Regions from separate parts of the Nonomuraea sp. NPDC048901 genome, predicted to be linked through region 1. Evidence: predicted binding sites of a transcription regulator. Region 1 holds the regulator's gene; each other region holds the start of a gene.
What was found. Region 1 encodes HrcA, which represses chaperone genes, less so after heat shock. Its sites were predicted from a motif close to TTGGCACTCTCNNNNNGAGAGTGCCAA; they were not measured.

Region 1 (3,252 bases):
GTGATGACCTGGCCCGACTGCGTGCCCGGCCGCACGTCGACCTCCTCGGAGCCGTCGAGCGTCTCCACGGCGAGGTTGGTGCCGAGCGCGGCGGCCGTCATCGGGATCTGGACCGTGCAGTGCAGGTCGTCGCCGCGCCGCTCGAAGATCTCGTGCGGGCGCTCGACGATCTCCAGGAAGAGGTCTCCGGGCGGGCCGCCGCCGGGGCCGACCTCGCCCTCGCCGGCGAGCTGGATGTGCGTGCCGTCCTCGACGCCCGCGGGGATGCGGACCTTGATCGTACGGCGGGTGCGCACACGGCCGTCACCCGAGCACTCCTGGCACGGGTGGCGGATGATCGTCCCGAAGCCGCCGCACTGGGGGCACGGCCTGGAGGTCATGACCTGGCCCAGGAACGACCGGGTGACCTGGGAGATCTCGCCGCGCCCGTTGCACATGTCACAGGTGTCGGGGTGGGTGCCGGACGCGGCGCCCGCGCCCTGGCAGACCTCACAGAGCACGGCCGTGTCGACGACCAGCTCGCGGGTGGTGCCGAAGGCGGTCTCGCGCAGGTCGAGCTCGACGCGGATGGTCGCGTTGCGACCTCTCCTGGCCCGCGAACGGGGCCCGCGCGCGCCCCCGGCCGTGCCGAAGAAGGCGTCCATGATGTCGCTGAACGGGAAGCCCGCGCCGAAGCCGGCCGCTCCCTGGCCCGCGCCGGCGCCGCCGAAGGGGTCGCCGCCCAGGTCGTACATCTGACGCTTGTTGGCGTCGGACAGCACCTCGTAGGCCTGCGTGATCTCCTTGAACCGCTCCTGGGTCGCGGGGTCCGGATTGACGTCGGGATGGAGTTCGCGGGCAAGCCTGCGGTAGGCCTTCTTGATCTCTTCCTGACTGGCGTCACGGCGCACCCCGAGGGTGGCGTAGTAGTCGCTGTTTGCCACTTATCGACCTCTTATGATGCAGCCAGGATTTGGCTGACGTAGCGTGCCACCGCGCGCACGGCGCCCATCGTCACGGGATAGTCCATCCTCGTGGGGCCTAGCACGCCTAGCCGGGCCAGTTCGTTGTCGCCAGAACCGTACCCGGTTGCGACGATCGACGTGCCACGGAGGAACGGGTTCTCCGAGCCGATGCGCACGGTGAGCGTGGACGGGGTGTCTGTGGAAGTCTCGCCGAGCAGCCGCATGAGCACGACCTGCTCCTCCAGTGCTTCGAGCACATCGCGCAGCCCGGTCGAGAAGTCGGCCCCGGCGAGGTTGGCCGCACCGGCGAACACGATCTTCTCATCATGGCGCTCGACCAGCGTCTCGAGGAGCACCGACAGGATAGTGGCCACCACGGGACGGTCTTCGACGGGCAGCCGCTCCGGCAGGTCGGCGACCTGATCGGGGACGTTGAGCAGGCCGCAGCCGTCGAGGGAGGCGTTGAGCACCGCGCGCAGGTGCGCGATGCGGGTGTCCTCCACCACTTCGGGCAGCTCGACCACCCGCTGCTCGACGCGGCCCGTGTTGGTGATCAGCACGAGCATGATCCGCCGGTCGTGCAGGGGCACGAGCTCGACGTGCCTGACCGTCGAGCGGGTCAGCGTCGGGTATTGCACGACCGCGACCTGCCGGGTGAGCTGCGCGAGCAGCCGCACCGTGCGGGTGACCACGTCGTCGAGGTCGACCGCGCCGGCGAGGAACGTCTCGATCGCCCGGCGTTCCGCTCCGGAGAGCGGCTTGACCTGCGAGAGCCGGTCGACGAACAGGCGATAGCCCTTGTCCGTCGGCACGCGGCCCGCGCTGGTGTGCGGCTGGGTGATGTAGCCCTCCTCCTCCAGGGCGGCCATGTCGTTCCTGACCGTCGCTGGGGAGACCTTCAGGTTGTGGCGTTCGGCGAGCGCCCTGGAGCCCACCGGCTCATTGGTGGACACGTAGTCTTCGACAATGGCGCGGAGCACCGCCAGCTTCCGATCGTCGAGCACGCGCTCACCTCCTACCTCTGCCTTTCAGGAAACGACAGGTCTAGCACTCTGTGTTCCCGAGTGCCAAGTGTACGGCTCCCGCCCACAAGGTGCGATAACACCGGAGCTAGCGAGTGGCCGCCAATAGGGCGCACACTGGCCGATATGACCGACGACTCCCAGCCCCCCTCCTACGGTCCACCGCCGGGACAGGGTCCGTACCAGGGGCAACCTCCCCAGTACGGCCCGCCGCCGCCCCAATATGGTCCGCCGCAATACGGCCAGCAGCACTACCAGCCCGGCCCCTACGGGCAGCAGCAGCCGTACCAGCCCGGACCTTACGGCACGCCGCAGCGGTTCGGCCCTCAGGTTGACCCGAAGTTGATCAGACCGCGGTTGCGGTGGATCGCGGTCGCCTGGGGCCTGGCGCTGCTCGCCGGGCTGGTCGGGGTGGGAGTGTTCGTGAGCGGCATCCTGAACACGGTGGGCGCGGTGGCCCCGTCCAAGACGTTCACAGCGGGCCAGAGCGTCACCGTGCCGCTGGACCCGGCGGAGAAGCCGGTGGTGTACCTCGCCAGTGAGAGCCAGGTCCATTACATGTGCCGGATCGACGGCGGTCCCGGCGAGGCCAAGCTCGCCAAGACGTCCGGCACCGAGCGGGTCACCGTCAATGGCACGCAGTGGAATCTCATACTCGTGGTCAACGCGCCTGCCAAGGGCGACTACCAGTTCACCTGCACGACCCAGGAGCCGACGAACGTGCGCTTCGGCGTCGGCCGCGACTTCGCCGCCGCCGCGGGCGGGCTGGTGGGCGGTGTGGCGGCGCTGCTGGTGATCCCGGGTCTGGGCGTGCTGGCCGCCGTCATCACGACGATCATGGTGGTGACCCGGCGCAGCTCTCATCGCAAGCGCCTTGCGGCGGGCGGGTGATTTGCTACGGTCCCCGTGTGTACGACGGCGATGTTCTAGCGGGAAATTGGCGGCGGCCGGGCAAGGGCAAGATCCCCCAGGTGCCCGCCGAACTCGATCTGGTCGTGGAGGACGCCGAGAGCGGCTTCTGCGGCGCCGTGGTGGCCTGCGACAAGGAGGCCGTCACGCTGGAGGACCGTTTCGGCAAGCGCCGCCTGTTCCCGTTCGCGCCCGCCGCGTTCCTGCTGGACGGCAAGGTCGTGACGCTCGTACGGCCGGCCGCCCCGGGGGTGTCGAGCCCCAGGCGGAGCGCGTCCGGCTCGATAGCCGTCGAGGGCCTGCGGGCCAGGGTGGCAAAGGAGAGCCGCATCTACGTGGAAGGCGTGCACGACGCCGCCCTCGTGGAGAAGATCTGG
Region 2 (3,252 bases), on a different contig from region 1:
GGAAGCCGGGCAGGAGCACCGGCGGGGTGATGCGCGAGGCGTCGGGGACCGCGTCGGTGTCGGGCGCGGTGCCGTCGCCGGCGCCGGGGCCGTCGAGCGGCGTGCCCGGAATGTAGCGGGGGGCGACGACCAGCGGGAAGCGGAACGTGGCCGCGCCGTCCTCGTACGGCAGCGGCTGGCTCAGCGTGAGCCGGACCGTCACCCGCTCGCCCGGCAGCAGGTTGCCCACCGTGATCGTGAACACGTCGGGCCGGTCCTCCTCGGCGATCGCGGCCCGCTTGCCCTCGCGCAGCGCCCGGTCGTAGTCGGCCCTGGCCTGGCCGCGCTCCTTGAGCACGCCGTCGATCACCCGGTCGTCGGCCTCCATCCTGAACCCCGTCACCGCCGCCCTGTCGGGCAGCGGGAAGACGTAGGTGGCCTCCAGCGTGACGTCGTACGGATTGCGGAAGCCCTGCGTCACCTCGACCTCGGCCATCAGGCCGGAGATGTCGGCGGACACGTCGACGCTCTCCAGGGGCAGGTTCCCGCGCGCCGTCCGCAGCGCGCCGAACCCGGCGTCCGGCACCGGCAGGCACCGGGTGGGCTCGAGCGAAGTGATCTTCATGCTAGCTTCCTCTCTTCGAGCAGCGCCAGCAGCGGTGCCGCCGCGGTGAGTACCGCCTGGATGTCGTCTTCAGCCGGGGTACGGCCGGCGCCGTCGAGCACGAGGGTCACTCCGTCGGTCAGCCTGATCCCACGCACCAGCGCCCCGTGCCCCCTGGGCCGGGGGAGGTGTGCGGGTCGGCCCGCGCCGTCGGTCGGAGGAGTATCGGCCGGTCGGAGAACGTCGGCGGGCAGGGGCACGTCGGCGATGCCGGTGGACGGGGGAGCGTCGGTGGGCGGGGGATGCGGAAGGGCGGGGCCGGTCGCATCGGCGGGGTGCGCGGCCCAGAACCGGCCGCGCGGGCTCCCGGATCGAGTCGCCGAGCCGTCGGGGAGGGCCGCCGCCTCAGGCGTCTCGCCCTCCGTAAGGCCCGTCTCGCCCTCCGTAAGATCCGCCGCATCCTGAGCCGCCTCGCCCTGGGGCGCCGTCGTCCCAGTCGTCGTGGCGTCCAGAACGGCCCCCGTCGCCGCGACGTCCTCGTCCAGAGTCGACCAGCCGGGGTGGGCCGTCCGCTCCAAGGTCGTGTCCGTGGCGCCGGTCAGGGCGGTCTGGATCTCCGCGATCGACCGCCCGGCCGCCTGCAGCCGCTTGATGGCCACGAGTTGCAGCAGATGCCGCCGGCCGTACTGGGCGATGCGTCCACGCCTGGTCAGCGGTGGGTCGACGAGGCCGATCGTGGTGTACCACCTGATCAACCGCTCGCCGGGCACGTCGCGGACCCGGCCGTTGAGCGGCTGCGCGTGCGGCTGGGCGTGCGCGCGCAACGCGTCGGCGGCGCGCTCCGCCAGCTCACGGATGGTCCAGGTCTCGCTCATACCTTCACAATTACACTGTCACTATTGCAGTGTCAACCAAGAGAAAGCGGGCAAAGGGGACTGGGTCGCATAGAGACCCTGATGTCGAACCACGGGGAGGAACACATCATGGCTACGATCACCGGTCCGCTCTCGGGCGACGCGAAGAAGACGGTCGCGACGGCCCTGCAAGGAGCCCTGGTCGATCTCCTCGATCTCTCGCTGCTCGCCAAGCAGATGCACTGGAACCTGACCGGCCCGCACTTCCGGCAGATCCACCTCCAGCTCGACGAGGTCACCGCCCTGGCCCGTGAGCACGCGGACACCATCGCCGAGCGCGCCGTCGCCCTGAGCATCAACCCGGACGGCCGCGCGGCCACCATCGCCAAGTCCACCAAGCTCTCGCAGCCGGAGAACGGCTGGATCGAGGACGGCAAGGTCGTGGCGACGATGACCGACATCCTGGAGGCCGTCGGCAAGCGAATGCGCGAGCGCGTCGCCGCGACCGACGAGCCCGACCCGGTCAGCCAGGACCTGCTCATCGCGGTGGCTCAGGACATCGACAAGCAGCACTGGATGTTCCAGGCCCAGCGCTGACGCCGCCACAGCCCGGGGCCCGCGCTCCGGGTCCCTGGCGGCGCACCGCCGCGCTCATCCGCCGGCCAGAGATTTCGCGCAGAATTTGATCTCGCGCCTCCCTGTCATTCATGTCGGCGGGGTCGACTAGCGTGGCACCTAGAGGGAGGCCTCACGATGTCCAGCAAGACTCTCCTCCGCACGGGCCCGCTCTGGCAGGGCGGGATGAGCCCTTACGGCCCGCTGGAGCCGCCAGGCGGCGACGATCTGGCGCTGCCCGGGGGGTTCAGCGGCCGGGTCGTGGCCCGCTCGGGCCAGAAGGTGGCCGGGCTGACGTGGCACGCGGCGCCCGACGGCGGCGCGTGCTTCCCTGACGGCACCGGCTGGATCTACGTGTCCAACTCCGAGCTGCCGCTGCTCGGCGGCGCGTCCGCGCTCCGGTTCCGCGCCGACGGTTCGATCGCCGACGCGTACCGCATCCTGTCCGGGACCGACCGCAACCGGGCGGGCGGCGCGACGCCGTGGCACAGCTGGCTCTCCTGCGAGCTCGGTGACCGCGGCCGGGTGTTCGAGTGCGATCCGTACGGCATGCGAGCCGGGCGCCCCCGCCTGGCCATGGGCCGGTTCAAGCACGAGGCCGCCGCCTGCGACCCCGACCGGCAGGTCGTCTACCTGACGGAGGGGGAGCCCGACGGGTGCTTCTACCGGTTCAGGCCCGGCGACTGGGGCGATCTCACCGAGGGCACCCTGGAGGTGCTCTGCCTCGCCGGTGACTGGAAGCCGGTGCCGTCGCCCGCCGCGGTGCTCAAGGCCACGCGCCACCAGATAGACGACGCCCGCCACTTCGACGGCGGCGAGGGCTGCCACTACGCGGGCGGGGTCTGCTACTTCACCACCGAGGGCGACAGCGGCCTGTGGGCCTACGACGCCGAGACCTCCACGCTCGACCGGATCTGCGACGGCGTACGCGCGATCACCGCCGCCCCCTCGGGCGACCTCTACGTGGCCAGGCAGTCGACGGAGATCGACGTCATCACCCCCGATCGGGCGGTCACGCCGTTCCTCAAGCTCGGTGGCCTCAGCGGGGCCGAGCTCACGGGGCTGGCGTTCGCGCCCGACGGCGGGCGGCTCTACTTCTCGGCCGGACGGGGCCGCGACGACGGCCGCACCTTCGAGGTGGCCGGCCCCTTCCGCGCCTAGCCCGGTTCGCGCACGCCACCTCCGCCGATCGCGGGGAAG
Region 3 (3,252 bases), on a different contig from region 1:
CCTCGATCGCCTGCTGGTCGCCGCCGCCGTCGACGATGGTCGTGTTGTCCTTCGTCACGACGATGCGGCGGGCGTTGCCGAGCACCTCAAGGCCGACGTTCTCGAGCTTGAGGCCGACCTCCTCGCTCACGACCTGGCCACCGGTGAGGATGGCGATGTCCTGCAGCATGGCCTTGCGGCGGTCGCCGAAGCCCGGAGCCTTGACGGCGACCGAGGTGAACGTGCCACGGATCTTGTTGGTGACCAGGACGGCCAGGGCTTCGCCCTCGACGTCCTCGGCGACCACGAGCAGCGGCTTCTTGGTCTGCGCGATCTGCTCGAGCAGCGGCAGGAAGTCGGAGATCGAGGAGATCTTGCCCTGGGTGAGCAGGATGTAGGCGTCCTCGAGGACGGCCTCCATGCGCTCGGGGTCGGTCACCATGTACGCCGACAGGTAGCCCTTGTCGAACTGCATGCCCTCGGTGAACTCGAGCTCCATGCCCATGGCGTTGGACTCTTCGACGGTGAGAACACCGTCCTTGCCCACCTTGTCGAACGCCTCGGCGATCAGGTCGCCGATCTTGGCGTCCTGGGCGGAGATGGTCGCGACGTTCGCGATCTCCTTCTTGTCCTCGACCGGGCGCGCGCTGGCCAGCAGCTTGTCGCTGACCGCCTTGGCGGCCTTGTCGATGCCGCGCTTCAGCGACAGCGGCGAGGCGCCGGCGGCCACGTTGCGCAGGCCCTCGCGGACCATCGCCTGGGCCAGGACCGTCGCGGTGGTGGTGCCGTCACCGGCGACGTCGTTGGTCTTGGTGGCGACTTCCTTGGCGAGCTGGGCGCCGAGGTTCTCGTAGCGCTCCTCCAGCTCGATCTCACGAGCGATGGTCACGCCGTCGTTCGTGATCGTCGGAGCACCGAACTTCTTGTCGATGACGACGTTGCGGCCACGGGGGCCGAGGGTTACCTTCACGGCGTCCGCGAGGGCGTTGACGCCGCGCTCAAGCGCGCGGCGTGCGTCCTCGTCGAACGCTAGGATCTTCGCCATGCTGAAAGTCCTCTCCTAGCGTCGAAAGCCCCGGCCGCACGCGCTCAGACGAGACGCGCGCCCGGGGCCCGACGCATCCGGCTTACTTCTCGATGATCGCGAGAACGTCGCGGGCGGAGAGCACGAGGTACTCCTCGCCGCCGTACTTGACCTCAGTGCCGCCGTACTTGCTGTAGAGGACGATGTCGCCCTCAGCGACGTCGAGCGGAATACGCTTGTCGCCGTCCTCATCCCAGTTGCCCGGGCCCACCGCGAGGACCTTGCCCTCTTGCGGCTTCTCCTTGGCGGTGTCAGGAATGACCAGGCCGGAAGCGGTCGTCTGCTCGGCCTCAAGCGGCTGAACCACGATGCGGTCGCCGAGCGGCTTAACGGGAACCTTGGTGGCGGTCGTCACGATCGGACCTCCCCTTCAGATTTGAATGATCTAGAAGAGGCGACCAGCGGGGCCTGCCGTCGCGGGTGTCAGACCTGCCTCGTCGCACGTTGGCACTCTCAAGGGGAGAGTGCCAACAGGAAACATATGCAAGAGGGGCTTGACAGTCAACACGAACGCGTCTGCTCAGAGCGATAAGGCCCAAGAGCTTGCCCAAGGTTGGGGCTAAATGGGGTGACACGCACTGTTGACGCGGGGCGAACGCCTGAGCCCGCACCTCCGCGGACAGCGGACGTTCCAGCCACCGCGCACGCTCACGGCGGCCGTTCCCGCCGTCCGCCGTACGCGCACGGCGGACGCTCCGGTCCACCACCGTACGCGCACGGCCGCAGGCTGGAGTGCGGCGGGGAGGCGCTAACGTCGGGTGACGTGGATCTCGACGCCTTCACCGAGTTGCTCACCCCGCGCGGGCAGCGCGCACTCGCCGAGGCCGTCGAGGTGGTGGGCGCCGATCCGGTGGCCGCGGCGACGAGGCTGCGCAGGTCGTACGACGCCGGCCTCACTTCGGCCGCGCTCACCCAGGCGGCGCTGCGCGAGCGCGCCAAGGCCAAGTTCGGCGCCGACGCGGCACTCATGTTCTTCACTCCGCACGGCCTGGAGCAGGCCACCCGAGCCGAGGTCGGCGCCCACCGGGCCCGCCGCCTGGCCGGACCCGCCGGCGGGACGCGGGTCGTGGACGTCTGCTGCGGCATCGGCGGCGACTTCCTCGCGCTGGCCCGCGCCGGTTGCGTCGTGGACGCCGTGGACCTCGACCCGCTGACCGTCGCCGTCGCCCGGGCCAACGCGGAGGCGCTCGGGCTCGCGGATCGGGTCACCGTACGCCAGGCGGACGCCGCGACGGTCTCGCCGGAGGACTACGACTGGCTGTTCGCCGACCCCGCCCGCCGGACCAGCCGCGGCAGGACGTTCGACCCCATGGCCTACTCGCCGCCGTGGCCGGTCGTGCTCGACCTGGTCGCCAGGGCTCGGCGGGCCTGCTTGAAGGTGGCTCCGGGCATCCCGTACGAGTTCATCCCGGGAGAGGCCGAAGCCGAGTGGGTGTCGTACAAGGGCGAGGTGAAGGAGGCAGCCCTCTGGACCAGCCCCGCCGAAGGGGCGGCGCGGGCCGAGGGGCCGACGCGAGGCGAGGGGCCGACGCGAGGCGAGGGGCCGACGCGAGGCGAGGGGCCGACGCGGCGGGCGACGTTGCTGCCCGGCGGCGAGACGCTCGTCGCCCGCGGGGCCGAGGCGCCGACCGGCCCCGTCGGTCGCTTCGTGTACGAACCCGACGGGGCCGCGATCCGCGCGCACCTCGTCGGGGAGGTCGCCGAGATGGTCGGCGGCCGCCTCCCCGACCCGATGATCGCCTACATCACCGGCGACGAGCCGTTCGACACCCCATGGGCCGCGCGTTACGCGGTGGAAGAAGTGCTGCCGTTCTCGCTGAAGCGCCTCCGCGCTACTCTCCGCGAGCGGCAAGTCGGAAATGTCGTCATCAAGAAGCGAGCCTCGGCGGTCGACATCGAACGGCTCAGAAATGACCTGCGACTTTCGGGTGACAAATCTGCGGTAATCATACTTACCCGCATCATGGATAAGCCTTCCGCCCTGATTTGTCACCCATCCCCACCTGCATAAATGGCAAACTAGGGCATTATCGGGCCAACCCCGATCTTTTACTTCGCTCCTGACGGACCTTGATCGAGCGGCTAAGGTGAGCACGCGGGAGTCCTCCCCCTTTGGCGATTAGCCGCGTTCTCGTTTCATCTGCAAACCGGACCTATCCCACCGCTGCGCGGCAGACCGTCGGCGAGCG

Region 2: the regulator HrcA is predicted to act here: its motif matches at 1,468-1,494, upstream of AB0C30_RS18555 (DNA starvation/stationary phase protection protein).
Region 3: the regulator HrcA is predicted to act here: its motif matches at 1,508-1,534, upstream of groES (co-chaperone GroES).

Annotation. Positions count from the first base shown of each region.
Region 1 covers NZ_JBEZFW010000006.1:363,902-367,153, reverse strand. Annotated here, with positions in the region: gene dnaJ (molecular chaperone DnaJ) at 1-923, opposite strand, end outside; gene hrcA (heat-inducible transcriptional repressor HrcA) at 935-1,948, opposite strand; gene AB0C30_RS22950 (hypothetical protein) at 2,093-2,857, shown strand; gene AB0C30_RS22945 (DUF3097 domain-containing protein) at 2,875-3,252, shown strand, end outside.
Region 2 covers NZ_JBEZFW010000005.1:193,110-196,361, forward strand. Annotated here, with positions in the region: gene AB0C30_RS18545 (VIT domain-containing protein) at 1-604, opposite strand, end outside; gene AB0C30_RS18550 (helix-turn-helix domain-containing protein) at 601-1,458, opposite strand; gene AB0C30_RS18555 (DNA starvation/stationary phase protection protein) at 1,567-2,034, shown strand; gene AB0C30_RS18560 (alkaline phosphatase PhoX) at 2,191-3,213, shown strand.
Region 3 covers NZ_JBEZFW010000007.1:65,770-69,021, reverse strand. Annotated here, with positions in the region: gene groL (chaperonin GroEL) at 1-1,024, opposite strand, end outside; gene groES (co-chaperone GroES) at 1,107-1,421, opposite strand; gene AB0C30_RS24930 (class I SAM-dependent methyltransferase) at 1,827-3,074, shown strand.